DNA from 4 places in the Ensifer sp. Root423 genome. Region 3 is predicted to be linked to each of the others. Evidence: predicted binding sites of a transcription regulator. Region 3 holds the regulator's gene; each other region holds the start of a gene.
The links. The regulator LexA, encoded in region 3, represses DNA repair genes until DNA is damaged. The targets are predictions, from matches to a motif close to TGTTCNNNNTGTGTTCNG.
Positions count from the first base shown of each region.

Region 1: the regulator LexA is predicted to act here: its motif matches at 5,803-5,820, upstream of ASD01_RS01055 (ATP-dependent helicase).
Region 2: the regulator LexA is predicted to act here: its motif matches at 4,952-4,969, upstream of ASD01_RS00730 (ribonuclease T2 family protein).
Region 4: the regulator LexA is predicted to act here: its motif matches at 5,573-5,590, upstream of recA (recombinase RecA).

Region 1 covers NZ_LMEG01000001.1:220,980-228,988, reverse strand. Annotated here, with positions in the region: gene ASD01_RS01090 (efflux RND transporter permease subunit) at 1-1,314, opposite strand, end outside; gene ASD01_RS01085 (efflux RND transporter periplasmic adaptor subunit) at 1,374-2,555, opposite strand; gene ASD01_RS01080 (cyclase family protein) at 2,873-3,694, shown strand; gene ASD01_RS01075 (EthD family reductase) at 3,893-4,207, opposite strand; gene ASD01_RS01070 (hypothetical protein) at 4,200-4,577, shown strand; gene ASD01_RS01065 (hypothetical protein) at 4,553-5,197, shown strand; gene ASD01_RS01060 (carboxymuconolactone decarboxylase family protein) at 5,322-5,729, shown strand; gene ASD01_RS01055 (ATP-dependent helicase) at 5,863-8,009, shown strand, end outside.
Region 2 covers NZ_LMEG01000001.1:144,321-152,329, reverse strand. Annotated here, with positions in the region: gene metF (methylenetetrahydrofolate reductase [NAD(P)H]) at 1-670, opposite strand, end outside; gene ASD01_RS00740 (ArsR/SmtB family transcription factor) at 673-1,692, opposite strand; gene ettA (energy-dependent translational throttle protein EttA) at 2,297-3,946, opposite strand; gene ASD01_RS00730 (ribonuclease T2 family protein) at 4,156-4,938, opposite strand; gene ASD01_RS00725 (alpha/beta fold hydrolase) at 5,125-6,060, shown strand; gene ASD01_RS00720 (DMT family transporter) at 6,072-7,025, shown strand; gene ASD01_RS00715 (thiamine pyrophosphate-binding protein) at 7,073-8,009, shown strand, end outside.
Region 3 covers NZ_LMEG01000015.1:59,286-67,294, reverse strand. Annotated here, with positions in the region: gene ASD01_RS16090 (thermonuclease family protein) at 119-853, shown strand; tRNA gene ASD01_RS16085 (tRNA-Cys) at 1,006-1,079, shown strand; gene ASD01_RS16080 (hypothetical protein) at 1,277-1,618, shown strand; gene lexA (transcriptional repressor LexA) at 1,707-2,429, opposite strand; gene ASD01_RS16070 (hypothetical protein) at 2,666-2,962, opposite strand; gene ASD01_RS16060 (hypothetical protein) at 3,286-3,918, shown strand; gene ASD01_RS16055 (hypothetical protein) at 4,037-4,639, shown strand; gene ASD01_RS16050 (DUF6538 domain-containing protein) at 4,917-6,287, shown strand; gene ASD01_RS16045 (DUF262 domain-containing protein) at 6,456-8,009, opposite strand, start outside.
Region 4 covers NZ_LMEG01000014.1:22,589-30,597, reverse strand. Annotated here, with positions in the region: gene ASD01_RS15405 (carbon-nitrogen hydrolase family protein) at 1-97, opposite strand, end outside; gene ASD01_RS15400 (AraC family transcriptional regulator) at 307-1,158, opposite strand; gene alaS (alanine--tRNA ligase) at 1,531-4,194, opposite strand; gene recA (recombinase RecA) at 4,426-5,514, opposite strand; gene ASD01_RS15385 (carbohydrate kinase family protein) at 5,834-6,781, shown strand; gene ASD01_RS15380 (pseudouridine-5'-phosphate glycosidase) at 6,813-7,742, shown strand; gene ASD01_RS15375 (hypothetical protein) at 7,818-8,009, shown strand, end outside.

The DNA.
Region 1 (8,009 bases), on a different contig from region 3:
CGCGAAGAACACTTCGAGCGTGCCGTGAACGGCCGCCGCGCGTGGTCCAAGCCCCTCGGCGCGCCTTCGCACGATGTTTTCGAGCACCACGATGGCGTCGTCGACGACAAGCCCGGTCGCAAGCACGATCGCGAGCAGCGTCAGGATGTTGATCGAGAAGCCCGCGAGATAGATCGCCGCCACCGTGCCGATCAGCGCGATCGGCATCGAGATCGTCGGGATCAGCGTCGCCCGCCAGTCGAGCAGGAACATGTAGATGACCAGCGTCACAATGAAGACCGCAACGATCAGCGCGATTTCCACCTCGTGGATAGCGCCGTTGATGAAGACGGCGTCATCGCTGGTAATGCGGAGCTGCGTGCCCTCGGGCAGGATCTGCGTCTGGATCGTCTCGACGACCTTGCGCACGCCCTCGGAGATATCGACGGTGTTGGACTGCGCCTGGCGCACGATGCCAAGGCCGATGCCCTGGCGGCCGTTGGAGCGCAGCGCCGTCGTGCCGGTGTCGGGACCGAGCGTGACGGTCGCCACGTCGCGCAGGCGCACATTGTTGACGAGGATCAGGTTTTCGAACTGCTCCGGCGTCTGCAGGTCGGCCGTGGCGCGCACCGAAATGTCCTGGCTGGCGCTCGTCAGCTTGCCGGCCGGCACGTCGTAGGAGGCGTTGGCAAGCGCGGTCCTGAGGTTGGCGACCGTTACCCCGCGCCCGGCGAGCTTCGCCTGGTCGAGGTCGATGCGGAAGATCTTCTCCTGGTCGCCATAGACGGCAACGTCGGCCACGCCTTCAACGGCGGCGAGCCGGTCGCTGATCTCGTTTTCGACGAGCAGCGTCATGTCTTCCATCGACATCGTATCGGAGGTCAGCGCCAGCCGCATGATCGGCTGGCTGTCGGCATCGGCTTTCACGATGCTCGGCTCGTCGACATTGTCGGGAAGCTGGTTGCGCACCCGGCCGAGCGCATCGCGAATGTCGTTGGAAGCCTGGCCGATATCGGTCGTGTCGGAGAACTGCAGCGTCACGCGGCTGCGGCCGAAGGACGAGGTCGAGGAAATGTCGCGGATGCCCTGCACGCGCGACACGGCCCCTTCGACCACCGAGGTCACCTCGCGGTCCATGGTCTCGGGTGCGGCGCCATCGAGCGTTGTCGTCACCGAGATGACCGGCTGGTCGACCTGCGGCAGCTCGCGGATCTCGATGCCGTTCCAGGCCGCAAGGCCGGCAACGACGATCAGCGTATTGACCACCAGCGCGAAGATCGGCCGGCGGATGAAGAGTGCGGTAAAGCCGGTCTTGCTGCGTTCGCGGGCCGACATCTGGCCGCCGGCGCTGCCTTGGCCGGCACCATGGCCGCTTGCCTGACTGTCGCCGCCGCTCACTTGGTTTCCTCCGCAACCTTCTGCGGTTCCTGCTTGTTCTCACGGCCGGCGATGCGCACGGCGCCGCCGTCGCGCAGGCGCTGCACGCCTTCGGTGACGATCTCGTCGCCTTGCGACAGTGCGGCGTCCACCAGCACCTTGTCCGGGTTGCGCTGAATGATCTTCACCGGCACCTTCTCGCTCTTGTCGCTGGAGACGCGCCAGATATAGGAGCCTTCCGAACTCCACTGGATCGCCAGCGGATCGACCGTCGGATAAGTGTCGCCGTCAAAGGCCACGGTGACCGAGAAGGACATGCCCGCCCTCAGCTTGTCATCGGGGTTTTCAAGCCGTGCGCGCACGCGCAGCGTCCGGCTCGCCTGATCGAGGCGGTTGTCGATCGCGTGGATCGCACCGTCGAGCTGGTTGCCCGGCTGGGCGATGGCGAAGGCGGTGACCGGCTGGCCGACGAAGATCTTGTTGGCGAAGCGCTCGGGCACCCAGAAATCGACGAGGATTTCCGAGCGGTCGTCGACGACGGCAATCGGCGTCGTGGTCGTGACGTAGTCGCCGACATTGACGGTGATGATGCCGACGACGCCCTTCGACGGCGCCACGATGTCGCGGCGCTTGAGGTCGAGCTCTGCGGTCTTCAGCGCCAGTTCGGCGGTCTGCATGGCGATTTCGGCGTCGCGCACGTCCACGGCTGTTACCGCGCGGGCAGTGCTCAGGTTGCGGTAGCGCTCGACCTTTTCGCGTGCGCTGTCACGTGTCAGCCTCGCCTGGTCGGCAGCAATCTTCTGGTCGTCGCTGTCGAGCTTGGCAATGACCTGACCCTGCGACACCTTTTCGCCGGAGCGCACGAGGATTTCGGTGAGGTTGCCGGTTGCCGTCGGCGTCACGGTGACGGAATGGATCGCCTCGCCGTTGCCGATCGCGTTCAGCCGGTCGTTGACAACAGACGTGCCCGAAGGCCGGACCATGACGAGAATGGCGTTGTTGCCGCCCTGCCCGCGGCCATTGCCGCGTTCGCCGCCCTCGCCGCCACCGGCGCCGGGCTTGGACAAGGCATCAATCAGCGGATGCGAAACACCAATCGCCGCCAGCGTTTCACCAGCACCAGGCACAAAACGCACCCAGACGGCTGCGCCCACGAGAAGCACAGCGGCGCTCACCGCAAGCTGTTTCCAAACCCGCATTCAAGTCTCCGAATTAAACATAAAACACGCCCCAGCGCGGCGCGGCCGGCGGTTCGTTCCGATTGTGCGCGGAGTATCCCTGTTCGCGCGTGTCGGGGCAACGACAGAATACCATCATTACGCAATTGTAATAAAAGCGAATTTGTTGGCGGGATGATGACGCACGGGGGCTTCGCTCGACGCCTCGCAGCTTTGTCCAGAAATTCACTAGAGAATTACCGTTTACAGCCGCCGACACTGCGCTATCCTGCAACCGCCGGCAGCGTGTTTCGGCCGGCTTTGCGCCTGTCTTCAGGCCTCTTGGGGGAGAGAAGTCGATGTGCGATGCCTGTGTCATGGAAACGGTGAAAGAGCGCATGCTCTCGCGCCGCAGCTTCTTCAAAGCCGCCGCGGTCGGAACCGCGGGTCTTGCCGCCGCAAGCGTGGGCGCGGCCCCGCCGGCGCTGGCGCAGGGGCATTCAAGCGTCACCGACCTGACCCACGAGTTGCACGAAGATTTCCCGACCTTCTTCGGCCAGCAGCAGTTCTTCCGCGAGGAGAAGTTCAACTACGCCAAAGACAAGTTCAACATGTTCGAGCTCCGGGTGAACGAACACACCGGCACCCATGTCGACGCGCCCCTGCACTTCTCCGCCGATGGCCTCTCGGTCGCCGAACTGCCCGTCGACAAGCTGGTGGTGCCGCTGGTGATTGTCGATATCAGAAAGAAGGCTGAGGCCGATGCCGATGCGCAGGTGACGCCCGACGACCTCAAGGCCTGGGTCGCCGCCAATGGCGAGATCCCGGAAAACGCCTGCGTCGCCATGCTGTCGGGCTGGGGCGCGCATCTGGGCACGGACAAGTTCCGCAATGCCGATGGCGGCGGCAAGCTGCATTTCCCCGGCTTCCACGTCGAGGCGGCCAAATATCTGATCGAGGAAAGCAAGGCGGCTGGTATCGCCGTCGATACGCTGTCGCTCGACCATGGCCCCTCGCCCGATTTCGCCACGCATTATGCCTGGCTGCCGGAGGGTCGCTGGGGGCTGGAGGCAGCAGCCAATCTCGACAAGCTGCCGGTCAAGGGCGCAACCCTCATCCTCGGCGCACCGAAGCACCGCGGCGGCACCGGCGGCCCGGCCCGCGTCTTCGCGCTGGCCTAGGCCCCCGGCCTATTGAGCACAGCCAGGTTTTGGCTGAAGCGAGCCTGACGAGAGCAAGGTCGTTTACGCTTCGACGGCAACCACATGTTCCCGATCGTCAACCGGTTCCGCACTGGCTGCGTCACCATGGATCATGGTGCGCCAACGCTACGCCGATTGCGGAAAGGTCAACGGCTACGCCTGACGCGCCAAAGCCCCCTACCCTCCAACGACTTCGCTGATCTGCACGATGGGCGCGATGTCCGTATAGTTGGCGACGTCCGCGGCAATCTCGGCGCGGTGGGGACCTAACGCCTCCTGGAATGTCTCGAGGCTCGGCGAGTAGACGTGGCACGCCGCGACGAACCCCGGCGCGCTTCCAGGCTCGCGACCCGCAAGGCCCTTATCGATCTCGTAGCGCAGGCAGGCATCGCCGAGCCGTTCCTGGATCAGTGGCATGTGGCGGGTGCGGTAGTAGTCGTGATCGAACTTCGAGCCGCCATCGGCCGGATAGTAGACGCTCATCTTGATCATGGTCGGGCTCCTGCCTGAACGCCGCTCCGAGCGTTCGAAGCTTCTTCTAGGTCACCGACCTGTAGAGCACAACCAGGTTTTGGCTGAAGCGAGTTTGACGAGAGCAAGGTCGTTTTCGCTGTGCTTGTCGAAGCCGGTGACGACGGCACGGAAGTTCCTGAGTGCTGACGAAGCGTTCGACGAGGTTGCGATAGCGACAGAGGAAGGTGCTGAAGGACGCGCATCGTTTGTGGACGGCAACGATGCCGCGGGGTTGATCGAGCGCGGCAAAGGAAGGCGCTTGTTTGCGGGCAAAAGTCTTCGGGAGTATCTTGGGCAGCGGTACGGACAATGGCGGGGGTCGTCATGGGGCCGCATGCATTTTGCCTGACATTCGCGCTCGTCTCCATGGGCCTGCTTCTTGCGGGGTGTCAGACCGTGACTGTCCAGGCGGACGACAAGACCGGCCCGACCACGAAACTCGAAATCACCGGCATCCTGGATGACCATGGCAATCCCGACCCGGTCTTCAACGACAGCGGCTGCTGTAACCGCCGCCGAAGCGTCCCCGATCTGGCCCCGCTCACCATTGCGGCTTCGGCCGAGGATCCCGAGAGCGGTGTGCGCGACATTGCCGTCTGGATCTGGGCCATCAAGCGGTGCCGCTACGACGACAGCACGGCGGATTTTCAGATCACGCAATCGACCGTGGCCGCTGCAGGCACGGCTTCGGGGACGTACCCACCCGGCAGTTCCGCGCCGCTCAGCCGCAGCTCGACGGCAACCGTTCGCATGGCCGACACACCCTATGGCGCCTGCAACCCCAAGACCGTCACTGACGCCAGTGGCCAGACGCGCGTGGTTGCCGCGCAGCCGACGGGCTTCTGCGGCCGCAGGGTCTTCATCGTCACGCAGAACGGCAACGCCTATCAGGGTTCGAGCAAGGGCGTGCTGTTTACGACCGGACCATTCGGCTCGAACAATCAGCCGTGCAACGAAATCCCCAACTGAACGCATCGGCGACGGCTTCCCCAAAACGCAGCGCTGGCAATCGCCGCGACGTCGGCTATCGTCACCGCTTCAGGCGACAGGCCGGCCCGCACACAACCGCCGAGAACAACAGCGAAGGAGCCCCATGAGCACCGTATCCCCGCCTCAGAACCCGGAAGCCGATCCGCGTGTCAAAGCCGTGTTCGACGACATTCGCACCACCCGCAAATCCGACTTCATCAACAATATGTGGCTGTGGCTCGCCTTCGATCCGGAGCTCCTGGAACAGACCTGGCGCGACGTGAAGGCCGTGATGGCAACGCCCTCGGCGCTCGATCCGCTGGTCAAGGAGATGCTCTATATCGCCGTCTCCGTCACCAATGGCTGCGGCTACTGCGCCCATTCCCATACGGCGGCGGCAAGGGCGAAAGGCATGACCGACGCCGAGCATGCGGACCTGCTCAGGGTGATCTCGCTTGCCGCCCGCACCAACCAGTTGGCGACGGCGCTGCAGGTGCCTGTGGATACCGCCTTCGACAAGACAAAAGAATAGACCGCGCGACCAAGAATAAGCGGTCTCGAAATCGCCTGTCTTTCCACAGGCTTGGTGCGGCTGGCGCAGAAAACGGAATAAAAGAAGAACATCCTTTCTGGCCTTTCCCCACCGAATCACTACATTGAGCCGCATGATGAGTGGTTTCGACGATATTCCCTTCTTCGACGAGGAGCCGGCGCCGCGCAAGCAGCAGCCCGCCCCCGCAGGTATTCCGGCAACGGGCGGCATCGCCGCGCGCGCCATGGCGGCGCGCGATCGCGCCCAGCCGCGCCCGGACTATCTCTCCGGCCTCAACCCGGAACAGTCCGAAGCGGTCGAGACGCTCGATGGCCCCGTGCTCGTGCTTGCCGGCGCCGGCACCGGCAAGACCCGGGTGCTGACGACCCGCATCGCCCATATCCTTTCGACCAACCGCGCCTTTCCCTCGCAGATCCTGGCGGTGACCTTCACCAACAAGGCGGCGCGCGAGATGAAGGAGCGCATCGGCGTGCTCGTCGGCCATGCGGTCGAAGGCATGCCCTGGCTCGGCACCTTCCACTCGATCGGCGTCAAGCTGCTGCGTCGTCACGCCGAGCTCGTCGGCCTGCGTTCCGATTTCACCATTCTCGACACCGATGACGTAGTGCGGCTGATCAAGCAGCTCATCCAGGCGGAAGGCATCGACGACAAGCGCTGGCCGGCCAAGCAGTTTGCCGGCATGATCGACGGCTGGAAGAACAAGGGCCTCGATCCCGCCCAGATCCCCGAGGGAGACGCCCGCGCCTTTGCCAACGGCAAGGGCCGCGAACTCTATGCTGCCTACCAGAACCGGCTCTTGACGCTGAACGCCTGCGACTTCGGCGATCTTCTTTTGCACCCGATCCGCATCTTCCGCATGCATGCGGATGTGCTGAAGGACTATCACGACAAGTTCCGCTACATTCTCGTCGACGAGTACCAGGACACCAACACGGCGCAGTACATGTGGCTGCGGCTGCTTGCCCAGCGCCCCAAGGGCGTACCGCAGAACGTCTGCTGCGTGGGCGACGACGACCAGTCGATCTATGGCTGGCGCGGCGCGGAAGTGGACAATATCCTGCGCTTCGAAAAGGATTTCCCGGGCGCCAAGGTGATCAAGCTTGAGCGCAACTACCGCTCGACCGAGCACATTCTGGGCGCTGCCGGTCACCTGATCGCCCACAACGAGGGCCGCCTCGGCAAGACGCTCTTTACCGACCGCACCGATCCGGATGATGAGAAGGTGCAGGTGCACGCCGCCTGGGATTCCGAAGAGGAAGCCCGCGCCGTCGGCGAAGAGATCGAGCAGTTGCAGCGCAAGAGCCACAAGCTCAACGACATGGCGATCCTTGTGCGCGCCTCGTTCCAGATGCGCGAATTCGAAGACCGCTTCGTCACGCTCGGCCTCAACTACCGCGTCATCGGCGGCCCGCGCTTCTACGAGCGCCTCGAAATCCGCGATGCCATGGCCTATTTCCGCCTCGTCTGCCAGCCGGCCGACGATCTCGCCTTCGAGCGCATCGTCAACACGCCGAAGCGCGGTCTTGGCGACACCACCGTGCGCACGCTGCACGACTATGCCCGCGCCCGCGACATCCCGATGCTGGCGGCGGCCTCCGAGATCATCGAGACCGACGAGCTGAAGCCGAAGGCGCGCAAGGCGCTGTTCGACGTCGTCACCGATTTCCGCCGCTGGCAGAGCCTGCTGGAAACGACCGTGCACACCGAGCTTGCCGAGCAGATCCTCGACGAGAGCGGCTATACGGCCATGTGGCAGAACGACAAGACGGCGGAAGCCCCCGGACGGCTGGAAAACCTGAAGGAACTCATCCGCTCGATGGAAGCCTTCGAGAGCCTGCGCGGCTTCCTCGAACACGTCGCTCTGGTCATGGATGCCGAGCAGAACGAGAACCTCGATGCCGTCTCGATCATGACGCTGCACTCGGCCAAGGGCCTGGAGTTCGATACCGTCTTCCTGCCCGGCTGGGAGGAAGGCCTGTTCCCGCACCAGCGCGCGCTTGATGAGGGCGGCCGCTCCGGCCTTGAGGAAGAACGGCGCCTCGCCTATGTCGGCATCACCCGCGCCAAGCATCGCTGCCACATCTGGTTCGTCTCCAACCGCCGCATCCACGGCCTCTGGCAGTCGACCATGCCGTCACGCTTCCTCGAGGAGCTGCCGCTCGCCCATGTGGACGTGGCCGAGAATGAACAATCCTATGGCGGCTATGGTCGCGGCGGCTACGGCCAGTCGCGCTTCGACAAGGCTGATCCCTTCCAGAA
Region 2 (8,009 bases), on a different contig from region 3:
CGAATTTCTGCACCTGCGCCAGATTGTTGATCGGCAGAATGCCCGGCACGATCGGGATGTTGACGCCAGCGCGCCGCACTCGTTCGAGGTAGCGCTCGAAATCATTGTTGTCGAAGAAGAATTGGGTCAGGGCCCGGGTTGCGCCCGCATCGACCTTGCGCTTCAGCATGTCGATGTCAGCGGCGACGTCAGGGCTTTCCGGGTGCTTCTCCGGATAGGAGGAGACGGAAATCTCGATGTCGTCCCCGCGCGCACGGATCGCCCGCACGAGGTCGGTGCTGCTGGCGTAACCCTCGGGATGCGGCTGGTAAGTGCTGCCGATGCCGCCCTGGGGATCGCCGCGCAGCGCCACGAAGTGGCGGACGCCGAAGCTGAGATACTCGTCGATCACGGCATCGACCTCCGCCTTCGGCGCGCCGACGCAGGTCAGGTGCGCAGCGGTATTGGCAAAGCCGCTTTCCGCGATCAAGCGCCTGACCGTCGTCAGCGAACGCGCCTTGGTCGAGCCGCCGGCGCCGTAGGTGACGGTGATGAAGGCCGGACCGAAGGCCGAAAGGTCGTCTGCCGTCTGGAAGAGCTGCGCTTCCATCTCGTCGGTCTTGGGCGGGAAATATTCGAAGGAGAGCCGGAGATTGCCGCGTTCGGCCGGGTAAAGCGTCTGTGCCGTCATTATTATACTCCCCCCGCCTGGACACGCGGCCGCGGCGTTTCATTCTCGTTCACGGCCCGCCGATCACGCGCGAGCCAGATCGTCACCGTCAATTTTCCATCATTCGCCCCCTCAGGCGAAAGATCCGTGGTCTTCTCGAGCACAAGGCCAGCCTTCGCCAGCCAATCGGCCATCGCCTGGTGCGAGAAGCCGAGGCGCGCATGGGCGTGCTCGTCGCGCAGATGCTCAAGTCCGTGCGGCGCGAAGTCGATGATGACCAGCCGTCCACCCGGCATCAGCATGCGCGCGGCTTCCGCGATCGCGGCTTCCGGCTCTTCGAGGAAATGCAGCACCTGGTGAATGGTGACGAGGTCGAAGGTCTGGCCGTCGAGCGGCAGGTTAAAGATGTCCCCATGGCGGATCGACGCCTTGGTGATGCCAGCGCGATCGAGATTGGAGCGCGCCACCGCAAGCATGTCGCGGCTGGCGTCGACGCCGATACCGCGCCGATAGAGGCCCTCGAAGAGCTGCAGGATGCGGCCTGTGCCGGTGCCGAGATCGAGCAAGCTTTCGACCGGCTCGTCGCCCACCATTTCGCGCAGCTTCGCCTCGACGTCACGCTCGCTGACATGCAGGCGGCGAAGCTCGTCCCAGCCGGCGGCGTTGCGGCTGAAATAGGCCTGCGCCTTCTCCGAGCGCGCCTTCTTCAAGGTGGTGAGCCGGGCTGCATCACGCGCCAACACCGCGTCGTCGACGGAGGCGGAGGCCAGCATCGCCCGCACGAGCCCGACCCGGGCACCGTCCTGACGGAGGCGGAAATAGGCCCAGGCGCCCTCCTGGTAGCGGTCGATCAGCTCGACCTCCGCCAGCAGCTTCAGATGCCTGGAAATGCGTGGCTGCGATTGACCGAGAATTTCGGTAAGATCGGTGACGGTCAGATCGCCGGCGGCGAGAAGCGCGACGAGACGCATGCGGGTCGGCTCGCCCGCCGCCTTCAGCACGTCCACCAACGCATCCAGACCCAGTTCTCTCTGCAGAGCCATAGCGATCCCCATCAACACATAAAGATATGTTTATGTGATTTGCGGTGGTGACGCAAGCGGATTTGCGCGGAGAGGCCAAACAATGGCGCCGGCGGAACGGATGCTTGTGTATGGACGCCATGCGCCCCAAACGATGTCTCGGGCGGCACGTCAGGAGACCTGCGAAGGTCCCGCTAGTAGGCCGACTTCACGACCCGAATGAGGGCAGCCCCACGCAACCGTGACAAACCCGGCGCCCTTCCCGGTGTTGGGACGCCACCCTATCCGCGCCTCTGCCGCCCGAGGTACGCGTCATCCGCCAGCCCATCTCGCCGCAGCGATAGACAAACCTGCAAACGCCCGTTCGCGCCCGCCATCGGGACGGCAATCGCAGAGCTGATCGCTACGCCGACCCCTGGAGCGTCCCGCACGTTCATCCCCCACGCGGGCACAGCGATAAACAGACCCTGGCGCGCAACCGAGCGACAGCTGGTCTTCGCCTCAGGTCAGGAGACAAAGGAAAACGGGCGAAGCCTGCGCCTCGCCCGTTCCTAGAGCAAATGTTGCAGCGCCCGCTTCAACGGACGCAGCAAGGTCCAGCGCCACGATATGGCGGCGGCTGAAATCAGCGCGTCAGGCGCTTGTAGGTGACGCGCTTCGGGTTGACCGAGTCCGGGCCGAGGCGGCGGATCTTGTCCTTCTCGTAGTCTTCGAAGTTGCCTTCGAACCACTCGACCTGGCTGTCGCCTTCAAAAGCGAGGATGTGCGTTGCCAGGCGGTCGAGGAACATGCGGTCGTGGCTGATGATAACGGCGCAACCGGCGAAGTTTTCGAGCGCGATTTCGAGCGCTGCCAGCGTCTCGGTGTCGAGGTCGTTGGTCGGTTCGTCGAGCAGCAGCACGTTGCCGCCGTTCTTCAGCATCTTGGCGAGGTGAACGCGGTTGCGCTGACCGCCCGAGAGGTTGCCGACCTTCTGCTGCTGGTCGCCGCCCTTGAAGTTGAAGGTCGAGCAATAGGCGCGCGAGTTCATCTCGTGCTTGCCGAGCTTGATGACTTCAGCACCGCCGGAGATTTCTTCCCAGACGGTCTTGTTGCCGTCGAGCGCGTCGCGGCTCTGGTCGACATAGCCGAGGTGCACGGTATCACCGATGCGGATTGAGCCGCTGTCGGGCTGTTCCTGGCCGGTGATCATGCGGAAGAGCGTCGTCTTACCGGCGCCGTTCGGGCCGATGATGCCGACGATGCCGCCCGGCGGCAGCTTCAGCGACAGGCCGTCGATCAACAGGCGATCGCCATAGCCCTTGGTGACGCCTTCCATCTCGATGACCACCTGGCCGAGACGTTCGCCGACCGGGATGATGATCTGCGCGTCGCCGGGGCGCTGGTTTTCCGCCGCGTTGACCAGTTCGTCATAGGAGCGGATACGCGCCTTGGACTTGGCCTGACGAGCCTTGGGGCTGGATGCGATCCATTCCTGTTCGCGAGCGATCGCCTTCTGGCGGGACGCCTCTTCGCGACCTTCCTGCTGCATGCGCTTGGCCTTCGCAACCAGGTAGGCCGAGTAGTTGCCCTCGTAGGGGATGCTGCGGCCGCGGTCGAGCTCGAGGATCCAGCCGGTGACGTTGTCGAGGAAGTAACGGTCGTGGGTGATCATCAGCACGGCGCCCGGATACTCGCGCAGGTGCTTTTCGAGCCAGGCGATCGTCTCGGCGTCGAGGTGGTTGGTCGGTTCGTCGAGGAGCAGCAGGTCCGGCTGCGAGAGCAGCAGCTTGCAGAGCGCAACACGACGCTTTTCACCGCCCGACAGGTTGGTGACTTCCGCGTCGCCCGGCGGGCAGCGCAGCGCTTCCATGGCCATTTCGACCTGACTTTCCAGATCCCAGAGGTTCTGGCTGTCGATGATATCCTGGAGCTTGGCGCCCTCTTCCGCCGTCTCGTCGGAATAGTTCATCATCAGTTCGTTGTAGCGGTCGACGATCGCCTTCTTCTTGGCGACGCCTTCCATGGCGTTTTCAAGCACCGTCTTCGTCGGATCGAGCTGCGGCTCCTGCGGCAGGTATCCGACGGTCGCACCTTCGGCCACCCAGGCCTCGCCGGTGAATTCCTTGTCGAGGCCGGCCATGATGCGCAGAACCGTCGACTTACCGGCGCCGTTCGGGCCGAGGATACCGATCTTGGCATCCGGGTAGAACGACAGATGAACGTTCTCGAGAACCTTCTTCGCGCCGTAGGACTTATTAAGTCCGGCCATATGATAGATGAACTGACGTGCCATGAGGGAATGCTCCGCAGGGATAAGGAAATTTGCCCGCTATGTAGGCGAATTATAGGAAGGGGGCAATGATCAAAGGCATCCGCCCCCGCCCTATCCCAAAACGAACATCCCGATCGGAACGCCCGGCAGGCTCTCCCGGAAGGCGCCTAAAGCCGGCGCGGTCAAGGCCGCACCATAAGGCGCTGCCATGGCCGACCGGGCGAAACGCCCTACCCGCGACCGGCAGTATCGGCGATACCCTTGGCGCACTTGAACTCGGTCGTGCCTGCGGCCTGGATCAGCGGCCCGAGGCTCGCAGCCTTCATGACATCGCCCGTGAGCCCGATCGTCAGCCCGGTGATGATGCTGCGGCCCTGCACGGTCTGGCAGCGCATGCGCACCCGGTCGCCGGCTCCAGCGCCAAAACTCTGGTCGAAGGCCTGCTTGATCGCCGCCTCATCGAGTTCCGCACCCACACGCTGGCGGAAAAGTGCCCCGACCGCCGAGCGGTTGAGCTCTTCCAGCATGCGCAGCTGCACCGAGAAATAGTCGTCGACCGAGCCGCTCTGGCAGGTGCCGCTTCGCAGCCACTGGTGCCGGTCGAGACCGGATTGCACGCCGGGCATGGCGATAAGCAGCCGCGCCGCGGTGTCGTCGGCCATGGCAAGCTTCGGCAGCTCCAGCCAGCTGCCCTTGCGGTCGGTTGCCCGCGCTTCTGCCGCGACCCCGCAATAGCTCTTGCGCAGCGGCCACAGGCGATGCAGCGAGAGGTTGGTGGCATCGAAGCGTTCCGCCGTCTGGCTCTCGCATTCCTTGCGTTGCGGCCGCGTCTCGCAGAAACCGGGCTGCCAGCTGACCGCCAGCACGTAGTCGGTGCGGCTGGTTGAACTCGCCGGCGGAGCACCCTTGGATGCGTCTTCACCGGCAGCAAAGGCGCCGGAACCAAGCAACAGCGTCAGCGCTGCTAGGATGCCCGCCACAGAACCTGATATCGCTTTACAAAAACGGACCATGATATCCTCCCGCAAAAACAAAACGGGAACAAATATCGCCCAAAACGGGAAAATTGCAACCCCTAATGTAATGCACCGTCAAATCGCTTGTGACCTCATGCGCAACGATCAACAAGCGGCGATTGCCTTTGCCACGCAAATCGATTTGAAATCTCAAAGGTCTGTCGATTGCTTCCGGGAGTAGAGATGTTCGGGCAGGTGAAGACGCATCAGAGCCCGACCGGTGCCAGCTTGAGCTGGCGGCATTTTCCGGCAACCACAGAAGCCCGCGGCATCCTTCTCGTCAGCCATGGCCTTGCCGAGCATTCCGGCCGATATGCCCGCTTTGCCGAGGCGATGGCCGGCCACGGCTTCCATGTCTATGCCCACGACCATCGCGGCCACGGCGCGACGCAGGCGCCTGACGCCCAGCTTGGGATGTTCGCAAGCCGCGACGGCCTCGACAAGATATTCGCGGACATCCGGGCAGTGCGGGAGATTGCGACCACCGCCCATCCGGGCTTGCCGGTCATCCTCTTCGGCCATTCCATGGGTGGACTGATCGCGCTCAATGCCGCCGAAACCGATCCCGGCCTCTACGATGCGCTTGCCGTCTGGAACTCCAACTTCCGGCCGGGCCTTGCCGGCCGTGGCGGACAGGTGATCCTGAAGATCGAAAAGGCGCTCAAAGGGTCTGACGTGCCGAGCCCGCTTCTGACCAAGCTCACCTTCGGCATGTGGGGCGGCGCCATCAAGGATCGCAAGACCGATCTCGACTGGCTGTCGCGCGACGATGCCGAGGTCGCCAAATACGCCGCCGACCCGCTCTGCGGCTTCGATGCGACGGTCTCGCTCTGGCTCGATCTTTTCCGCCTGTCCTTCGATGGAGCCCGGCCCGACCGGCTGGCGCGGCTCCGGAAAAACCTGCCCATTCATCTCGTCGGCGGCAGCGCTGACCCGTCGACCGAGATGGGCAACGCCGTCCGCTGGCTTGGCACGAAGATGAAAGCCGCCGGTCTCAGCGACGTTAGCGTCACCGTCTATGACGGCATGCGCCACGAAACACTGAACGAACTCGGCCGGGACGAGGCGACGGCCGACTTTGCCGCCTGGTGCCTGCGCGCCGTCGCAGGGCGGCGCTGACCGGAAATATCATGGCCGACATGTCGCTTCCCAAGATCGCCGCCGACCACAACCGCATCTCCTTCGGGCTGACACTGATGGTGATCTCGGTGCTTCTGTCGCCGCTGATCGACATCTTCGCCAAGCTCGCGATCGCCACCGTTCCCTCGGCCGAAATCACCGCCGTGCGCTTTCTGCTGCAGGTCGTCTTCATCCTGCCGATCGTGCTCTTCCGCGGCAGCCTGTTTGATCTCACCTGGAAGAAGACCGGGCTGCACGCGTTGCGCGGCGGTCTGCTGGTCGTGACCATGCTCTCCTTCATTACCACGCTGAAGGTCATGGAAGTCGCCGACGCGATCGCGATCTTCTTCGTCGAGCCGATCATCCTCACGATCCTTGGCAGCATCTTCCTGAAGGAGACGATCGGCTGGCGGCGCTACACCGCCTGCGGCGTCGGCTTCTTCGGCGCGCTGCTCGTCATCCAGCCGAGCATGCAGGAGGTCGGCTGGATCGCCCTTCTGCCTGTTGTGGCCGCCTTTGGCCTTGCCGTTTTCCTGCTCGTCACCCGCATGGTCGCGCAAAATGAGGACCCCTGGTCGATGCAGTTTCACGCCGGCGTCTGGGGCGCGCTCTTCTGTCTCGTGCTGCTTTATTTCGGCGAAGGCACCGGTTCCGGCATCTTCGATCCGGTCTGGCCAGAAGGGTACACCTGGTATTACCTGCTCGGCGTCGGCGTCACCGCCACCATTTCAGGCGTGCTCGGCGTCTATGCCTATCGCGCCGCCCCGGCCTCGGTGCTGGCGCCGCTGCAGTATCTCGAAATCGTTTCGGCCACGATCTTCGGCTGGCTCGTCTTCGGCGACCTGCCCGACGCGCTGAAGTGGCTCGGCATCGCCATCATCATCGGCTCCGGCCTCTACATCATCTGGCGCGAGCGCCGCGTGCACAAGGACACGAGCGTCGCTCCGGTGTCGCCAGCCATCTGACAACAAAGCCATCTGAAAACAAAAGAAAGACCATCGGGAGGAATATCATGAAAACTGGAGGTCAGCTCATCGTTGACGCGCTCGTCGCCAACGGGGTGAAGCGCATCGCCTGCGTGCCGGGGGAAAGCTATCTCGCCGTGCTCGACGCGCTCTACGACACCGACATCGACGTGCTCGTCTGCCGCCAGGAAGGCGGGGCCGCGATGATGGCGGATGCCTGGGGGCGGCTGACCGGCGAGCCCGGCATCTGCATGGTGACCCGCGGCCCTGGCGCGACCAACGCTTCCGCCGGCCTCCATGTCGCCAAGCAGGATTCGATCCCGATGATCCTCTTCATCGGCCAAGTGCAGAGCGAAGCGCGCGAGCGCGAGGCCTTCCAGGAGATCGAATACCGCCGCGCCTTCACCGAGGTCGCCAAATGGGTGGGCGAGATCGACGATCCCGCCCGCATTCCGGAATTCGTCACCCGCGCCTTCGCGGTCGCCACGTCCGGCCGCCCCGGCCCTGTCGTGCTGACGCTCCCCGAGGACATGCTGACCCGCAGCGCCGAGGCGCCCGCCGCCAAACCCTACCAGCCGGTCGAGGGTCATCCAGGTCCGGCGCAGATGAAGCGGCTCGGCGAAATGCTGAGCAACGCCAAGCGCCCGATCGCCGTCCTCGGCGGCACTCGCTGGACAGCGGAAAGCGTTGCTGAATTCCAGCGCTTCGCTGAACGCTGGAAGCTGCCGGTCGGCTGCTCCTTCCGTCGCCAGATGCTGTTTGATCACCTGCACCCGATGTACGCCGGCGACGTCGGCATCGGCATCAACCCCGCTCTGGCAAAAGAGGTCAAGGAAGCGGATCTCATCCTGCTTATCGGCGGCCGCTTCTCGGAAATGCCCTCGTCCGGCTACACGCTGATGGACAGCCCCTACCCGCACCAGACGCTGGTGCATGTGCATCCTGACAGTTCCGAACTCGGCCGTGTTTACAGGCCGGAGCTGG
Region 3 (8,009 bases):
GTGGCCGCGCAGGCGAATGACCGGTTCCTGGCGGTCTTCCCCTCTGTTGGGGTGCCCTCGAAAACTTTTCGGCAACCCATCAAACGCATAATGCGGTCTCGAATCAGGATGGGGACCGATGGCCAAAGCCACTACGAAACGTCGACGCCGCAGTTCGGGCCGAAGCACCAGCAAACAGGGCGGCATGGCGCCGTGGTATCTGGCCGCAGCGCTCACCCTTGGCGGCGTCATGGCCTACGACCATCGCGCCGAGTTGCGGCACTGGCCGGTGGTTTCCGATGTCATGGCCTTTGCATCGCGATCGGAAACGAAGCCGAAGCCTCAGCGCGCGGTTCCTGAAGCGCAGGAGCGCGTTGCCCAGCAGGCGGATAGGCACAAACCGAATCCGAAGCCCAACCCGGCGACGAAGGTTGCCCTGGCCGCCCCGGTGCCGTCGGTGAATGTCGGCGTCACGCCGCCAACCCCTCTCGTGCGGCCGAATGAAGAGGTGAAGACGGCATCCATCCGTACCGATCAGTTCTATTTTTGCGGCATTCGCAACGACAACTGCGTGATCGATGGCGCGACCTTCGTCTTCCATGGCGAGACGATCCGCGTCGCCGATGTCGATGCGCCGCGAATCCGCCAGGCAAGCTGCGACAAGGAGCGTTCGCGCGGCTTCTACGCCAAGCAGCGCCTGCGCGAATTGCTGAATGCAGGCGACTTCAGGCTGATCTCGGCGGGAGGGCGATCAGATGCCAAGGCCGGCGAGAAACTGCGCCTGGTCACCCGCGGTGACCAATCTCTTGGACGTGTACTCGTTTCCGAGGGGCTCGTGCGGCCGTGGGAAGGGCGCCCGACGCCCTGGTGCTGAGATCAGCTGGGAGACGATCGGCGGACATCGTCGATCGTTCTGTGGAAAGTATCCGTCCTGCAAATCGACGGCGCGTTTTTCAGAAAATGCCTCTTGCGGTTTTTCTGCAATCATTCTAAATCCGCGCCAACGCTTGGTTATCCGAGCTGTGAGGCCTCGTGGCGGAGTGGTGACGCAGAGGACTGCAAATCCTTGTACCCCGGTTCAATTCCGGGCGAGGCCTCCAATAATCTCACCTCGTTAAATTTGGTTTGGCGTTCTGCCTTAGGGCAGCGCGGTAAAATTCGCGACACGTCCGCGCAAGCCACGTCGCCTATGCCTCCGTCGGATCTTATCGCTTCGGTGAATTCGGTAGAGGGGGAACGATGACTCCGCTGAGATCAACCGTATCGGTAGCGTCCGTCAACATTAAGAACGGAGGCAATGGCATCAATGAAAAAGAGACTGATCCTGACGGCGTTGGCGTGTTTTGCGGCGACCGCTATGGAGGCGCGCGCGGACGACCTGGTTTTCCAGCTGAAGAACAACACCGGCGCGGTACTGACGAATTTCTATACGTCGCCGGTCGGCGTCAATGAATGGGAAGACGATGTTTTCGGTCGGCAGGTCCTGAACCCCGGCGAGAGCATGGAGATCACCATTGCCGACGGGCGGGACGTCTGCAAATACGACATGCGATTCGAATTCGAGGAAGGCTCGGCCCTCGATACGACCGAGGACACGCAGGATCTCTGCGAACTCGGCGAATACACGATCCACGAATAAGCGATCTGGATTTCAGGTCGCCTTAAACGGAAAGAGCCTCGCCACTTTCAGTGGCGAGGCTCTTTTGATTCGGCGTTCTGCCTGGAATTCAATGGTAGCGGCGGATCAGCCCGACGAGCTTGCCCTGGATCTTCACGCGATCCGGTCCGAAAATGCGCGTCTCGTAGGCGGGGTTGGCCGCTTCGAGCGCAATCGACGCGCCCTTGCGACGGAAGCGCTTCAGCGTCGCTTCCTCGTCGTCCACGAGCGCCACGATGATGTCGCCGGGATTGGCCGAGTTGCCGTTGCGGATGATCACCGTGTCGCCATCGAAGATGCCGGCCTCGATCATCGAATCGCCCTTTACTTCGAGGGCGTAATGCTCGCCGCTGCCGATCATGTCGAGCGGAACGGTAATGTCATGGGTGTTGTTCTGGATCGCCGAGATCGGCACGCCGGCAGCGATGCGCCCCATCACCGGGACGGAAACAGACGTGCTTTCGGCGACCGGCGCCGGCTTCGGCGTGGCAGGAGCGGCGGCCGGCGGCTTTCCGAGGCTGCCCTCGATCACGCTCGGCGAGAAGCCCCTGCGCGGCTGTTGCTGGCCGGCGGCGTAGGCTTCCGGAAGCTTGATGACTTCGAGCGCGCGCGCCCGGTTCGGCAACCGGCGAATGAACCCGCGTTCTTCGAGCGCCGTGATCAAACGGTGAATGCCGGACTTCGACGCAAGGTCGAGCGCATCCTTCATTTCATCGAAAGACGGCGGTACGCCCGACTCCTTCATGCGTTCGTGGATGAACAGAAGCAATTCCTGTTGCTTGCGGGTCAGCATGGCACGTCGCTCCAGAGGCGTGAAACAAATCAAGAACAGACACTATCTGTTCCATATGTGTTCCGCAAGTGCCTAAAATTCCGTGAATTCAGGCAATTGGCTGCTTCTGTGGGGGGCGATTGGTCACTTTTGCGGGAGCGGGGCGGTTTTCGGCGACGGTTGCGTCCCAAAACAGCGCCGGGCAGGTCAATCGCGCGCGTGATTCGAACGAATCGCGGCTCTCTTCGCGGAGAGACTTAAGTCGCTTGCGAGGCCGAGCAGGCGTCTTCGAACTCCTTCACCGTTTCGGCGCTGTTGTCTTCCGGAAGCACTGCGTCGGCCGCATCGGTCGCAACGGGCGTATCGCCGTCATAAACGAAGGACTGGATGTAGAAGGCGAGCGCGCCCTTCCAAACATTGCGTCCATCGATCTGATGGCACGGCACGGCCCGTTCGAAATCGGTCTGGAGTTCATCCACCGTCGCGGCACTGAGCTTGACGTCAGGCATATTGGGCGATGCGACTATCGAAGCGAGAAGCAGGGCGGCAAGCACGGTGATCGTCCACTTGATGAAGGGGTGGGACTACGGGTTGGTAAACGATGTGAACCGCGCTTTCGTTCCGAAGTCCAGCAAGCATGGCGATCACTCTGCCATGTTCAACAGCTCTTTGCCCGCAGGCTGTGGCTGATTTGCGCCAGCCGCTCGATCTCAACCTCGTCTCGGCCGTTCTTCATGGACCGGCGCGGAGAATGCATCGGAGCTGCCAGCTTTCGCATCGGGCCTGGGGCGCGCAAAAATCCCTGCGGGGAAGGGCCTTCACCGTCTCGACAGGCCTCTAAAAAAAGATAACTTTGCGTGGAAAGTGGGGTGGTTGCATGCATAGATTGTCGTTGGTGGTGCTCGGCCTGTTGCTCACGGCTGGAGCGGCGTCTGCCGAAGAAGGGCGTTCGAATATCTGGAAACGGATCAACGCCTGGACGGTGGGATCCGATCGCTCCCTGGGCGGCTCGTGTTACGCGGCGACGAGCTATGACGCCGGCGCTATCCTTCGTATCGGCTTTTATCCGCGGGGATCGACGAACCTGGCGTTTCTTTCGATCGGCAATGCCGAATGGAAGTCCATCGAGCCGCAGCGGGAATACGATGTTGCCTTGCAGCTCGACCGTGGTCGTCAGTGGCCGGCCGTTGCGTTCGGTGTTGATCTGACCGGCGCCAGGGCCCTTGTCGTCAACTTTTCCAACACCGACTTCTTTACCGAATTCGTTCGCAAGAACACCTTGGCGCTGGCCTTCGAGGGGCGCGTCGTCGCGAGCCTCAGCCTGCGTGATTCGATGAAGGCGGTAAGCGAGATGTTCAAGTGCCAGGAGGCGGTGAGCGCCTTGATCCCGAATGGCGGTCAGGGAGCGGCGAACGATCCCTTTGCGGGTGCCGGTGGCAATGCGCCGAACAACGATCCCTTTGCCGGCGGCGGCCAGACCAAGTCGTCGAAAGATCCTTTCGCCATGTGATGGGCGCGTCCGCTTGCCGCAGAGAGGTGAATATTCCTAAAATATTGCCTGGGATCGGCTAGGTACCCTCGACAGTGACGGGGGGACCTATCAAAATGCGGGCAAACGGGGGTTTTGCATGCGTAGATTGCTGGTCGGATTGGTAAGCTGTCTGATCGCCGCGGGATCGGCCGCGGCTGAGGAGTCCGAAATCATCAAGTGGAAGGATGTCGACGGCTGGACCGTTGCTTCCGACACCTCGATGGAGGGCTCCTGCTTCATCTCATCGGTATTCGACGGCGGGGTCACCTTGCGCCTTGGGTTCTATCCCAAGGGCTCCGAGTCGCCGCTCTATATGAGCTTCGCCAGCGACGACTGGAGGTCGCTTGAGGTCGGCAAAGAGTACGACCTGACCTTCCGCTTCGACAAGACCGATCCCTGGAGCGCTTCGGCGACCGCTGCCGGTGATGCGAGCGGAAAGTTTCTGTTCGTGAACGTCACCGACGCCGAGTTCCTGACGGGCTTCGTGCGCAAGCGGGCCTTGGCCATCGCGTTTGAAGATCGCGTCATCGCAAATCTCAGCCTGCGCGGCACCGGCCCGGCGGCCGACGAGCTGATGAAGTGCCAGCGGGCGGTCGACGAGATTATCGCCGACGAGGGCCGCAAGTCCAAGGAGAAGAAAGCCGACCCGTTCAATGCACCGAGCGAGAAGCGCTCGGCGCGGGATCCGTTCAGCCTCTGAAAGCAGGTGGCCACGGGATCGGGCAGCGTTTCGCGAAGGCCGGACGGTGGCTTAGCATGGCGGTGTCCCCAGAGAGACTCGAACTGGCGATCTGCTGATGACAAATCAGCCGCTGTTCCGATACCTCGGCAACCGGGCACCTTCTGATCGTTTTGGTGGAGCCGAAGGGAGGGCAACCTTTCCACCTCTTTTCTCGTTTCTTTTCAAATTGTTGTTGAATTTCAACAGTCTTTGGGACTAAGTCTGGGTACTTTTTTGGGTACTCACCGAGGATTTCATGCCAGCCCCATCGTCAGCCGATACCAGATATCTCGAAGTACACGGCAGCAAGTGGCGGGTGGTCTTCAACGTGCCGAGGCAACTCCAGGGAAAGCTCGGGACGAAACTGAAGCGGTCTTTGGGGACGGATAGCCTCAGCGAGGCCAACCGCCTGAAGTGGGACGTTGTGGCAGAGTTTAGAGCGACCATCGATCAAGCGAGGCGTCCGAATGTCTCGAAGGAAGCAGCTCTTGCCAGCGCCCGGGTGAAAGCCATGGAGGAAGCGCGGCGGCTCTCTCAACAGCGAGTGGTGGCCTTCGGCACCGAGCAGCGCGGACGGGTCGATGACGCGATTGAGGACTATGCCGAAGCATTGGCTGGCGATCCGGTCGAAGTTGGCGATAACGGTCACCCGATCCATGAACCGGAACGCGATGCCCTTGCGATGGAGTTTCTCGCTGTTGCAAAGGGCAAGAGGACTCCTGTCGATTTCGAACATGCGAAGTACATGTCGATGTCTCAGGTGAAGGCCCGAACTGCCGCCGACGACAAACGAGCCATCAAGTATCTGAAGGACTGGTGCAAGGCGAATGGTGTGCCCCCTTACCTTCAGGCCATCTCAAAACGGGAAGCGGTCCGGTTCTGTGACGACCTTCCCGGTCTCGTCGGCAAGACAGACCCTGCGACACTGAACAAGTACATCGGTCGTCTTTCCGTGTACTGGGGCTGGCTCGAAAGGCGGCATGTGGTGGACACCAACATCTGGCAGGGCCGCAGGTTCAAGAAGCCACTACAGATAACGGATGACAAGGAACGACCGTTCACGAACGAGGAGATGCGGAAGCTGCTGATGGGGCCGGCCACCCAAGCTATGCACGACGTTATGCGAATAGGGGCGCTCACGGGCGCAAGATTGGACGCCATCGTTTGCCTCAAGGTGAAAGACTGCCAGAACGACACCTTCACTTTCAAGCCTCAGAAGAAGGAACCCGGGTCGCGCCTTTGTCCGATCCATCCTGATTTGGCAGCGATCATCGCTCGGAGGTCTGAAGGCAAACAAGACATGGACGACATCTTCCCCGAATGGCCGGGGCCGAAGAAACCCGGCTCGCTGCGTGAGCGCTCATTCAAGACATCGAACCAGTTCACCGATTACCGGCGAGACGTTGGTGTCGACGATCAGAGGGAAGGGAAGCGCCGCAGCCTCGTCAACTTCCACTCGTTCCGCCGCTGGTTCATCACGAAGGCGGAACAGGCGGGACAGCCTGAAAGTATCATTGCCGCAGTCGTCGGCCAGAAGCGGAGCGGTATCACGCTTGGGCTCTATTCCGCTGGACCGCTCTTGGAACAGGCCCGTCAGTGTGTCGAGGCCGTGAAGCTGCCGATTTAATCATTCGCCCCAGCGAGCATCCGTCATAGCGGCGGCGGTCCAAGTCCGGGTCAGGTATGTGACTGTGGGCAACTGATGTCTCAGAAGCAAAATACAGTCAACTCCGGGGTGGACCCACTCTGCCACCCCGGTGTGATATGTACTTCGAACGTGTCAGGCGAACTTGAGTTAGCCTTCGCAGAGCTTCCCGATGTGCGTGGCGATCTTCTCACCTCTTTTTTTCAGGAAGGTCTCATAGTCGACGGCGGAGTAGTCGAGCTCGGTAGTCGACGGCATCAGGTTTGCAAAGAACACATCGTCGACGTCCACACCGTGCCCTGCAATCGCTTTCGGGATATACTCCGTCGCTGGCGTATCTGAGACTGCGAGATTCTCTGCGGCTGCCAGCATACAGATGTTCGCCAGTGAATCGATGTTCTTCTTATTCTCCCGCTTGAGCCACGCTTGGGGGAAAATATGATGGAACTGCTTAGCGTTGTACGACGAAAGGCACTCCACCAAGTCCACCGTCGCGCCATTCGTGATGTTTCGGGGCTTGGCTTTGGCCAGCGCAATCACGTAAGCCTTCACCACGGCGGCGCGGAAGTGAAACTTGGTGTCAATTAGGTTTGCGGCGGTGGGCGCTCTCCCGAACCTGGCACACTCCCCTTCACCCTTTACGATCCAGTTTACAGCCTCCCTGCTGGACGAAGTGACAAACGCTTCCGATGCACCCCTGAAATGTTCTGAGAACGAAGTTAGCCAGAACCACTGCCGTAACCGCTTCAATTGGGCCGCTTCGAGAGATTTGACCTCACTGAACACCTTCGTAAGGCAAATCATGTGAGCCTCGTAGGGCAGAAATGACATGGCTTGGATCGAGAACTCTTTCTGAAGTAGGTCAATCGCCTTGCGGAGAGCCTCCTTCGTCCGATTTGTAGCATCAGATATTCTCTGCTCCCCGAGCTCTCGAATGCGGAGAACGTCCTCCTTTTTCACGCTTTCAATCAGGACAACAGAGATACACTTGAGGATCGTTTCGTTCGAAATCCCATCGAACCCCTTTGGGGCGAGCTCGCTGGCTATTCCTTCCGCGTGGGCGGCCAAATCAAATGTCTTTGACCAAGTTGCCGCAGCGATTAAGTCGAAGGTGGACAGTCGTGTCCCCGAACTGTTGATCCTTTCAAAGATTGGGCAGACCTCTTCAACGGTAAGGTCGCGCAATTCCACGACTGGAATGCGATAGCCGGTAATTGCCCCGATCAACGCATCAAGTCGCTCCTGCAGGACCTCTCGATCATCAAGTGTCTGAAGGGCGGTTCGGAAATTGAGAAGGTCTGTCGTCCTGTAAACGTAGCGAAGAGGGAAGTGATGAATTTGCAGTGCGTCGGTGCCTACGTGAAACGTCTCGTTGCGCAAATCGTATACGGGCTTGAAACCCGGGTCTGTCGGGGCGGCACCAAACGATGAGTAGACCACAGTGATTCGCTGTTGCCCATCCAAGACATACTTGGTTGGCGTCATCTCATCCGTCTGCGGTAGCTGAAACGTCCCGAGCTCTCTTTCGGAATTGAGCTTGTCAGCAGTTCTCCAGAGCAAGACGCTCCCCACAGGATAACCCCGAGCAATGCTGTCGACCAACTTGATCGCTTGGTCCTCTTTCCACACGAACGGACGTTGGAATTTCGGAATCTTGATCTCGCCTTTTCGAATATCAGCGATGATGTCTTCGAAGTTCAGAGG
Region 4 (8,009 bases), on a different contig from region 3:
AAGCCTGGCGAAGATGCATGAGTGCAGTTGTATAGGATTCGCCGGTCTTGGCGGCACGGGCGCGAACACGCCGTTTGAAATTTCGGTTTTCAGTCATCACAGGGCCTTTCGCGTCTCGGGCAAGTTCCCCAGCAACCGGACCCGAAACGGTGGGACCGAGATTGCGACCCGAGACTGAAGCCCCTTTGCCTCCGTGAAAGGATCGTGCTGGGGACGATCTTTGGAGGTTCGGCGCAGGCCACGCCGAACCAAAAGGTGCCGCTCGGACACTGATTCGTCAATTGCGGGTGTGTGCTCGGGTGTCTGTCACTTCAAAGGCAGATAGATCTCGCTCAAGAGTTCGGTCGGCGCAACTTCGCGGGGATTGTTGAGATATTTCTCGAACATCAGGCTGTCGCGGATATCGCGGCCGGACTGCGGCAGCCATGTGCCGTAGAGCCAATGGTAGGCCTTCGGCATATCCGCGTAAGGGCCTTTGTGGCGAAGCACCGCATAGCGGCCGCCGTCGAGATGCTGCGGGGTCAACGGCGCCTCCGCCGGCATCGGTCCGCGCGCGCTGACGCAGGCAAAGGAGCGCAGTTTTTCCGCCGGCACCAGTTCCGGATCGTCGAGGTAGATGCCGATCATCTCCATGTCCGGCCGGAACAATTGCCGTGAAAAGAGGGTGCCATAGAGCGTCTCGAACGCCTTGCCGATCTCCATATAGGAGCCGGTGTGGGCGACGCCGACGAGGTCGAAGGCTTCGACGTCCTTCAGGGTGACTTCATACATGTCTGGAATTCCTTCCGTTGAAGCGGTTTCAAAGGCGACATGGCTCCCTTCCTTGCGGTATCGCGCCGGCGGCAGCCCATAGGCGGCCTTGAAGGTGCGGTTGAAGGATTGCAGATTGGGATAGCCAGAGCGCTGCGCGATCGTTTCGACAGGAAGATCGGTCTGGGCGAGATCGGCCGCTGCCCGCTGCAGCCGCAGCCGCTTCACCGTTCCTGCCAGCGTCTCGCGGTGAACGGCCCGGTAGATCCGGTGCCAATGGTGCGGCGACAGACAGGCAATCTCGGAAAGGCGATCAAGGTCGAGATCGCCGTCGAGATGACCGTAGATATAGTCGCTGACCCGGTGCAGACGCCGTTCATAGGTCGCCCACGCTACCCGCTCTTCCATGTCCAACCTTTCGCGCTTTGCTCACGGATGGGTAGACCATAGCTCAATTTGACAAATCCTGCGGAGTTGCGGGCGTGCTTCGACTGAGATTTGTACGAGCCTTCCGCGATACAGGACCCCAGAACGGTGCCTTGGCCAGCAATCACGTTTCGGTTTGACCGTCCGAGGCGCCGAGGCTCTGTTCGTGTGGGCTGGTGATCCGGCGGGGTATGACACGCACGACCGGAGGGGGCTCGCGGGACCGCGAGCGTGAAGCTACACAAGCCCTGCCCGATGCAAACAAAAAGGGCGCCGCAACGGACGCCCCTTTTCCTATTCTGCTGCGGGTACCAATCAGCCGGCGAGTGCGACGGCCACCGCTGCGGGTACCAATCAGCCGGCGAGTGCGACGGCCACCGCTTCGATCGCTTCGGCCGCCTTGTCGCCATCCGGACCGCCGGCCTGGGCCATGTCGGGACGGCCGCCGCCGCCCTTTCCGCCGAGAGCGGCGGATGCGACGCGAACGAGGTCAACGGCGCTGAGCTTCGAGGTCAAGTCGTCGGTCACGGCAACGACCGCGCTTGCCTTGCCATCGCCGGAAACGCCGACGAAGGCAACGACGCCGGAGCCGAGGCTCTTCTTGCCGTCATCGGCCAGGCTCTTCAGATCCTTGGGCTCGACGCCCGAAACGACCTTGCCGAGGAAGCGAACGCCGGCGATTTCGCGGGCGGCATCGGCCGAACCCGCTTCGCCGCCACCACCGAGTGCCAGCTTCTTCTTGGCCTCAGTCAGCTCGCGTTCCAGCTTGCGGCGCTCGTCGAGCAGCGCCTCGACGCGGCCGAGCACGTCGCCCGGCTGAACCTTCAGCGTGTTGGCGAGCGTCTTCACGCGCTCGTCCTGCTCGTTCAGATAAGCGCGTGCCGCTTCACCGGTCAGCGCCTCGAGGCGACGAACGCCGGCGCCGACGGCGCTTTCCGAGACGACGCGCACCAGGCCGATGTCACCGGTGGCAGACACGTGCGTGCCGCCGCAGAGTTCGACGGAGTAAGCGCGGTTGGCCTTGGAGCCGTGGATGCCGCGGCCCATCGAGACGACGCGAACCTCGTCGCCGTACTTCTCGCCGAAGAGCGCCATCGCACCTTCGGCAATCGCATCATCGACGCTCATCAGACGCGTGGTCACCGGCGTGTTCTGGACGATGATCTCGTTGGCCATCTCTTCAACGACCTTCAGCTCCTCGGCCGTCATCGGCTTCGGATGAGAAACGTCGAAGCGCAGGCGTTCCGGCGCTACCAGAGAGCCCTTCTGGGCCACGTGGGTGCCGAGCACTTCGCGAAGCGCCTCATGCAGGAGGTGCGTTGCCGAATGGTTGGCGCGCAGGCGCGAGCGGCGGGCGTGATCGACGTCGAGCTGGGCGGCGTCGCCGGTCTTGACCGTGCCTTCGGCCACGGTCGCGAAGTGGACGAAGAGCCCCTCGCCGCGCTTCTGCGTGTCGGTGACGGTGAGCTTGCCGCTTTCCGTCGTGATCGTGCCGGTATCGCCCATCTGGCCGCCCGATTCGCCGTAGAACGGCGTCTGGTTGAGCACCACCTGGACGGTGTCGCCCTTGGCGGCGGTTGCTACGACAGCGCCATCGCGCACGATCGCCTGGATCACGCCCTCGGCGGTCTCGGTGTCATAGCCGAGGAAATCGGTCGCGCCGTGCTTTTCCTTGAGCTCGAACCAGATGGTTTCGGTCGCAGCTTCACCGGAACCGGCCCAGTTGGCGCGGGCTTCGGCCTTCTGGCGCTCCATGGCAACCGAGAAGGCGTCGGTATCGACGGTGATGCCCTTGGCGCGCAGCGCGTCCTGGGTCAGGTCGAGCGGGAAGCCGTAGGTGTCGTAGAGCTTGAAGGCGGTTTCACCGTTGAACTGGTCGCCTTCAGACAGATCGGCAGATGCGTCGGACAGCAGATTGAGACCGCGCTCCAGCGTCTTGCGGAAACGGGTTTCCTCAAGCTTCAGCGTCTCGGAGATCAGCGCTTCGGCGCGCACCAGTTCCGGATAGGCGCGGCCCATCTGGCCGACGAGTGCCGGCAAGAGCTTCCACATCAACGGATCCTGGGCGCCGAGCAGCTGGGCGTGACGCATCGCACGACGCATGATGCGGCGAAGCACGTAGCCGCGGCCTTCGTTCGACGGCAGCACGCCGTCGGCGATCAGGAAGGCGGACGAACGCAGGTGGTCGGCAATGACGCGATGGCTGGCGCGACGGTCGCCCTCAGCCTTGACGCCGGTCGCTTCTTCCGAAGCCGCGATCAGCGCGCGGAAGAGGTCGATGTCGTAGTTGTCGTGTTCGCCCTGGAGGACGGCTGCGAGACGCTCGAGGCCCATGCCGGTATCGATCGACGGACGCGGCAGGTTGACCCGCTCTTCCTTGGTGATCTGCTCGTACTGCATGAAGACGAGGTTCCAGATCTCGATGAAGCGGTCGCCGTCTTCGTCGGCCGAGCCCGGAGGTCCGCCCCAGATATGGTCGCCGTGGTCGTAGAAGATTTCCGAGCACGGGCCGCAGGGGCCGGTATCTCCCATGGCCCAGAAGTTGTCACTGGTCGGGATGCGGATGATGCGGTCGTCGGAGAAACCGGCGATCTTCTTCCAGAGATCGAAGGCCTCGTCGTCGGTGTGGTAAACCGTGACCAGCAGGCGCTTGGCGTCGAGGCCATACTCCTTGGTGATCAGGTTCCAGGCGAGCTCGATCGCGTTCTCCTTGAAGTAATCGCCGAAGGAGAAGTTGCCGAGCATTTCGAAGAAGGTGTGGTGACGCGCGGTGTAGCCGACATTGTCGAGGTCGTTGTGCTTGCCGCCGGCGCGAACGCACTTCTGCGCCGTAACGGCCGTCGAATAGGGACGCTGCTCCAGGCCGGTGAAGACGTTCTTGAACTGCACCATGCCGGCATTGGTGAACATCAATGTCGGGTCGTTGCGCGGCACCAACGGGCTCGACGACACGACCTCGTGACCGTTCCTGCGGAAATAGTCGAGAAAGGTCGACCGGATTTCATTCACGCCGCTCATCTTGCGTCCTATTCTTAAGCACCGATTCCGGCCCGCGTCCGGCCCATGCCGCGCCACTAAGCCATTGTCCCTAAACCCTGCGGCCACCCGTGGTGACCGCACCCTCCAACGCGCTGGGTCGCCGGAACCAAAGGCTTTTATCGCTCACATATCCGACTGTCCAGACGCCAGCAAAAAACCGGCCGCCCACGGGACGACCGGTTTTCTGGTAACCTCAGTGGACCGAGCGGCTTATGTTTCCGGCGGCTCGTCACCGTCGTCCGCTTCCGGACCGCCATTCTCGAGGAACCGATCAGCGATCAGGCCGGCGTTCTGGCGCAGCGCCGTCTCGATTTCGCGCGCGAGATCCGGATTGTCGCGCAGGAACGTCTTGGCGTTCTCGCGGCCCTGGCCGAGACGCTGGCTGTTGTAGGAGAACCAGGCGCCAGACTTTTCGACGATGCCGGCCTTGACGCCGAGGTCGACCAGTTCGCCGGTCTTCGATACGCCCTCGCCATACATGATGTCGAATTCGACCTGCTTGAAGGGAGGCGCCATCTTGTTCTTGACGACCTTGACGCGGGTCTGGTTGCCGACGACCTCTTCGCGCTCCTTGACCGAGCCGATGCGGCGGATGTCGAGGCGAACCGAGGCGTAGAACTTCAGCGCGTTGCCGCCGGTGGTGGTTTCCGGCGAACCGAACATGACGCCGATCTTCATGCGGATCTGGTTGATGAAGATGACCATGCAGTTCGACTTGGAGATCGACGCCGTCAGCTTGCGCAGCGCCTGGCTCATCAGGCGGGCCTGCATGCCCGGCAGGCTGTCGCCCATTTCGCCTTCGATTTCGGCGCGCGGCACAAGTGCGGCAACCGAGTCGACGACGAGAACGTCGATCGCGCCGGAGCGCACCAGTGTGTCGGTGATTTCCAGAGCCTGCTCGCCGGTGTCGGGCTGCGAGATCAAGAGGTTTTCGAGATCGACGCCGAGCTTGCGGGCATAAACCGGGTCAAGCGCGTGTTCAGCATCGACGAAGGCGCAGATGCCGCCCTTCTTCTGTGCTTCGGCGACGGTCTGCAGCGCCAGCGTCGTCTTACCCGAGCTTTCCGGGCCGTAAATTTCAACGATGCGGCCCTTCGGCAGGCCGCCAATGCCGAGCGCGATGTCGAGGCTGAGAGAGCCGGTCGAAACCGTCTCGATCTCAATGATGCTGTCCTTCCCACCGAGCTTCATGATCGATCCCTTACCGAACGAACGTTCGATCTGGGAAAGTGCCGCTTCAAGTGCCTTGCTTTTATCCACCGATTTGTCCTCTACGAGCCGCAAAGAGTTTTGTGCCATTTGGTCCACCTTTAGGTTATTGAAGCTACCGAGGCAATGAAGCCGCCGCAGGAGTTTTTGTACATGTTTTGTTCCGTATTTGCAAGAGCGCGACAACGCATTGAAAAACAATAGCTTTTCACGATACGTTCGATTCTTGTTCACGGAACGAAACCAGAGTTTTCGAATGTTGGCGCCAGCCCTTCGAACCTGCCCGGCAAGGCTCGGCCGATTCGCCTGCGCATGAGACTTTGAGCAGGTCGGGCGCGTGGCGCTTTGCGACGCGGCATTGCAGGATGCCAACAGATATTCGGCCGATAGGCCAAGCAGAGGAACATTCATGACGCAAGCTGACATCGCCGTTTTCGGTGGCGCGCATATCGACAGGCGCGGCCGTATATCGGGAACGACAGCGCCCGGATCGAGCAATCCGGGAAGCTGGTTCGAAGAAGCGGGCGGCGGTGGTTTCAATGCCGCGCGCAACCTGGCGCGGCTTGGCCACAGCGTGCGCATGATCAGCACCCGCGGCGGTGATGCGGCCGGCGAGATGGTGACCGCAGCCGCGGCCGCCGCTGGCGTCATCGACAGTCCCCTCACCTTTCTTGATCGCCAGACGCCGAGCTATACGGCGATCCTCGAAAACGACGGCAATCTGGTGATTGCGCTTGCCGACATGGAGCTCTACCGGCTGTTCTCGCCACGGCAGTTGCAGCGGCGGGCGCTCCGCGAGGTCATCGCCGCGAGCAAGCTGGTGCTGACCGATGCCAACCTGCCGGAAGAAACGATCGCCGCACTTGCCCAGTCGGCTGCCGGCAACGGCCGCCTCGTCGCCGGCATCGCTGTTTCGCCGGCCAAGGTCATCCGCTATCGGCCGTGCCTCTCGCATCTCTCGTTCCTGTTCATGAACGAATCCGAGGCGCGGGCGCTGGCCGGCAAGGAGGCGGCCGAGGCGGAAGAATGGCCGGCCCTGTTGCGCGGTCTGGGCATCAACGGAGGCGTCGTGACCCGGGGCGGCCGTACGGTCGTTGCCTTCGAGGGCGACAGCGCCTGTGTCGTCGTGCCGCCGGCCCTGCCCGCCCTTGCCGACGTCACCGGCGCTGGCGACGCGCTCGCCTCCGGCTTCCTTTCCGCCCGCCTTGCCGGCCGCGATATCGCCGATTGCCTGCGGCACGGCATCGCAGCCGCCGGTTTGACGTTGCGTTCTCCCTTGGCCGCATCCGAAGAGATGTCCGCGGCCAATCTCGAACAGGCGCTGGCCCTTGTGCCCGCGCCCCAAATGCTGTCATGACATTTGCCAGCAGAACTCCCAAGGAAAGACCATGACCAAACCCGCTTCCCCCTTCCTGCCGATGGAATATTCCGACGAGGTCGCAGCCGCCAAGGCGCGTGGCGCGCCGATCGTGGCGCTGGAATCGACCATCATCACCCATGGCATGCCCTACCCGGGCAACCTGAACATGGCCCGCAGCGTTGAAGCGATCATCCGCGAACAGGGTGCCGTGCCGGCGACCATCGCCGTCATTCATGGCGTACTGCATATCGGCCTTGACGATGCCAAGCTCGAAGAACTGGCCAAGACCCAGGGCGCGATGAAGGTCTCGCGCGCCGATCTCGCCTTCGCGATCGCCGAGCGCCGCACCGGCGCGACCACCGTCGCCGCGACGATGATCGCTGCTGCCCGCGCCGGCATCCGCGTCTTTGCGACCGGCGGCATCGGCGGCGTGCACCGTGGCGCGGAGCTCTCCTTTGACATCTCCGCCGACCTCGATGAACTCGCCCGCACCGGTGTCATCGTCGTCTGCGCCGGCGCGAAGGCGATCCTCGACATTCCGAAGACGCTCGAAGTGCTCGAGACCCGCGGCGTTCCGGTCGTCACCTATGACAGCGAAATCTTCCCGGCCTTCTGGTCACGCGACAGCGGCCTCAAGAGCCCGCTGATGCTGAACAGCCCGGCCGCGATCGCCAACTTCCAGACCATGCGCGAGCTGCTCGGCGTCGAAGGCGGCATGCTGGTCGCCAATCCGGTTCCGGAAGCTGCCGAGATCCCGCGCGAAGAGATGGAAATCTATATCGCCCGCGCGCTCGACAATGCCGAGAACGACGAGATCACCGGCAAGGCGGTCACGCCCTATCTGCTCAGCAACCTCTTCGAAATGACCGAGGGCCGCAGCCTCGAGACCAACATCGCGCTGGTCGAGAACAATGCCCGGCTTGCCGGCGAGATCGCCGTCGCGTTGAACGTGAAGTAATCCGGTAAGAAACGGCGAGAAATAGAGAAGCCCGGCCCGCAAGCGCCGGGCTTTTTACATTGGCGAAGGCTGACGATGCGTTGGAAGTTTGATCAAGCACCTGATGTTGCCTGCGTTACCTGCCGCTCGGTGCTCGCGGGGCACCCGGTTCTCGTCGCAACACATCATGAAGACGATCATTCATGGGCGTTTACAGATGGCGCACCGATCGACATGGCGAAAGTGCTGGTGGTCGCGATGGCGGAGGTCGTCGAGCGCCACACCGAC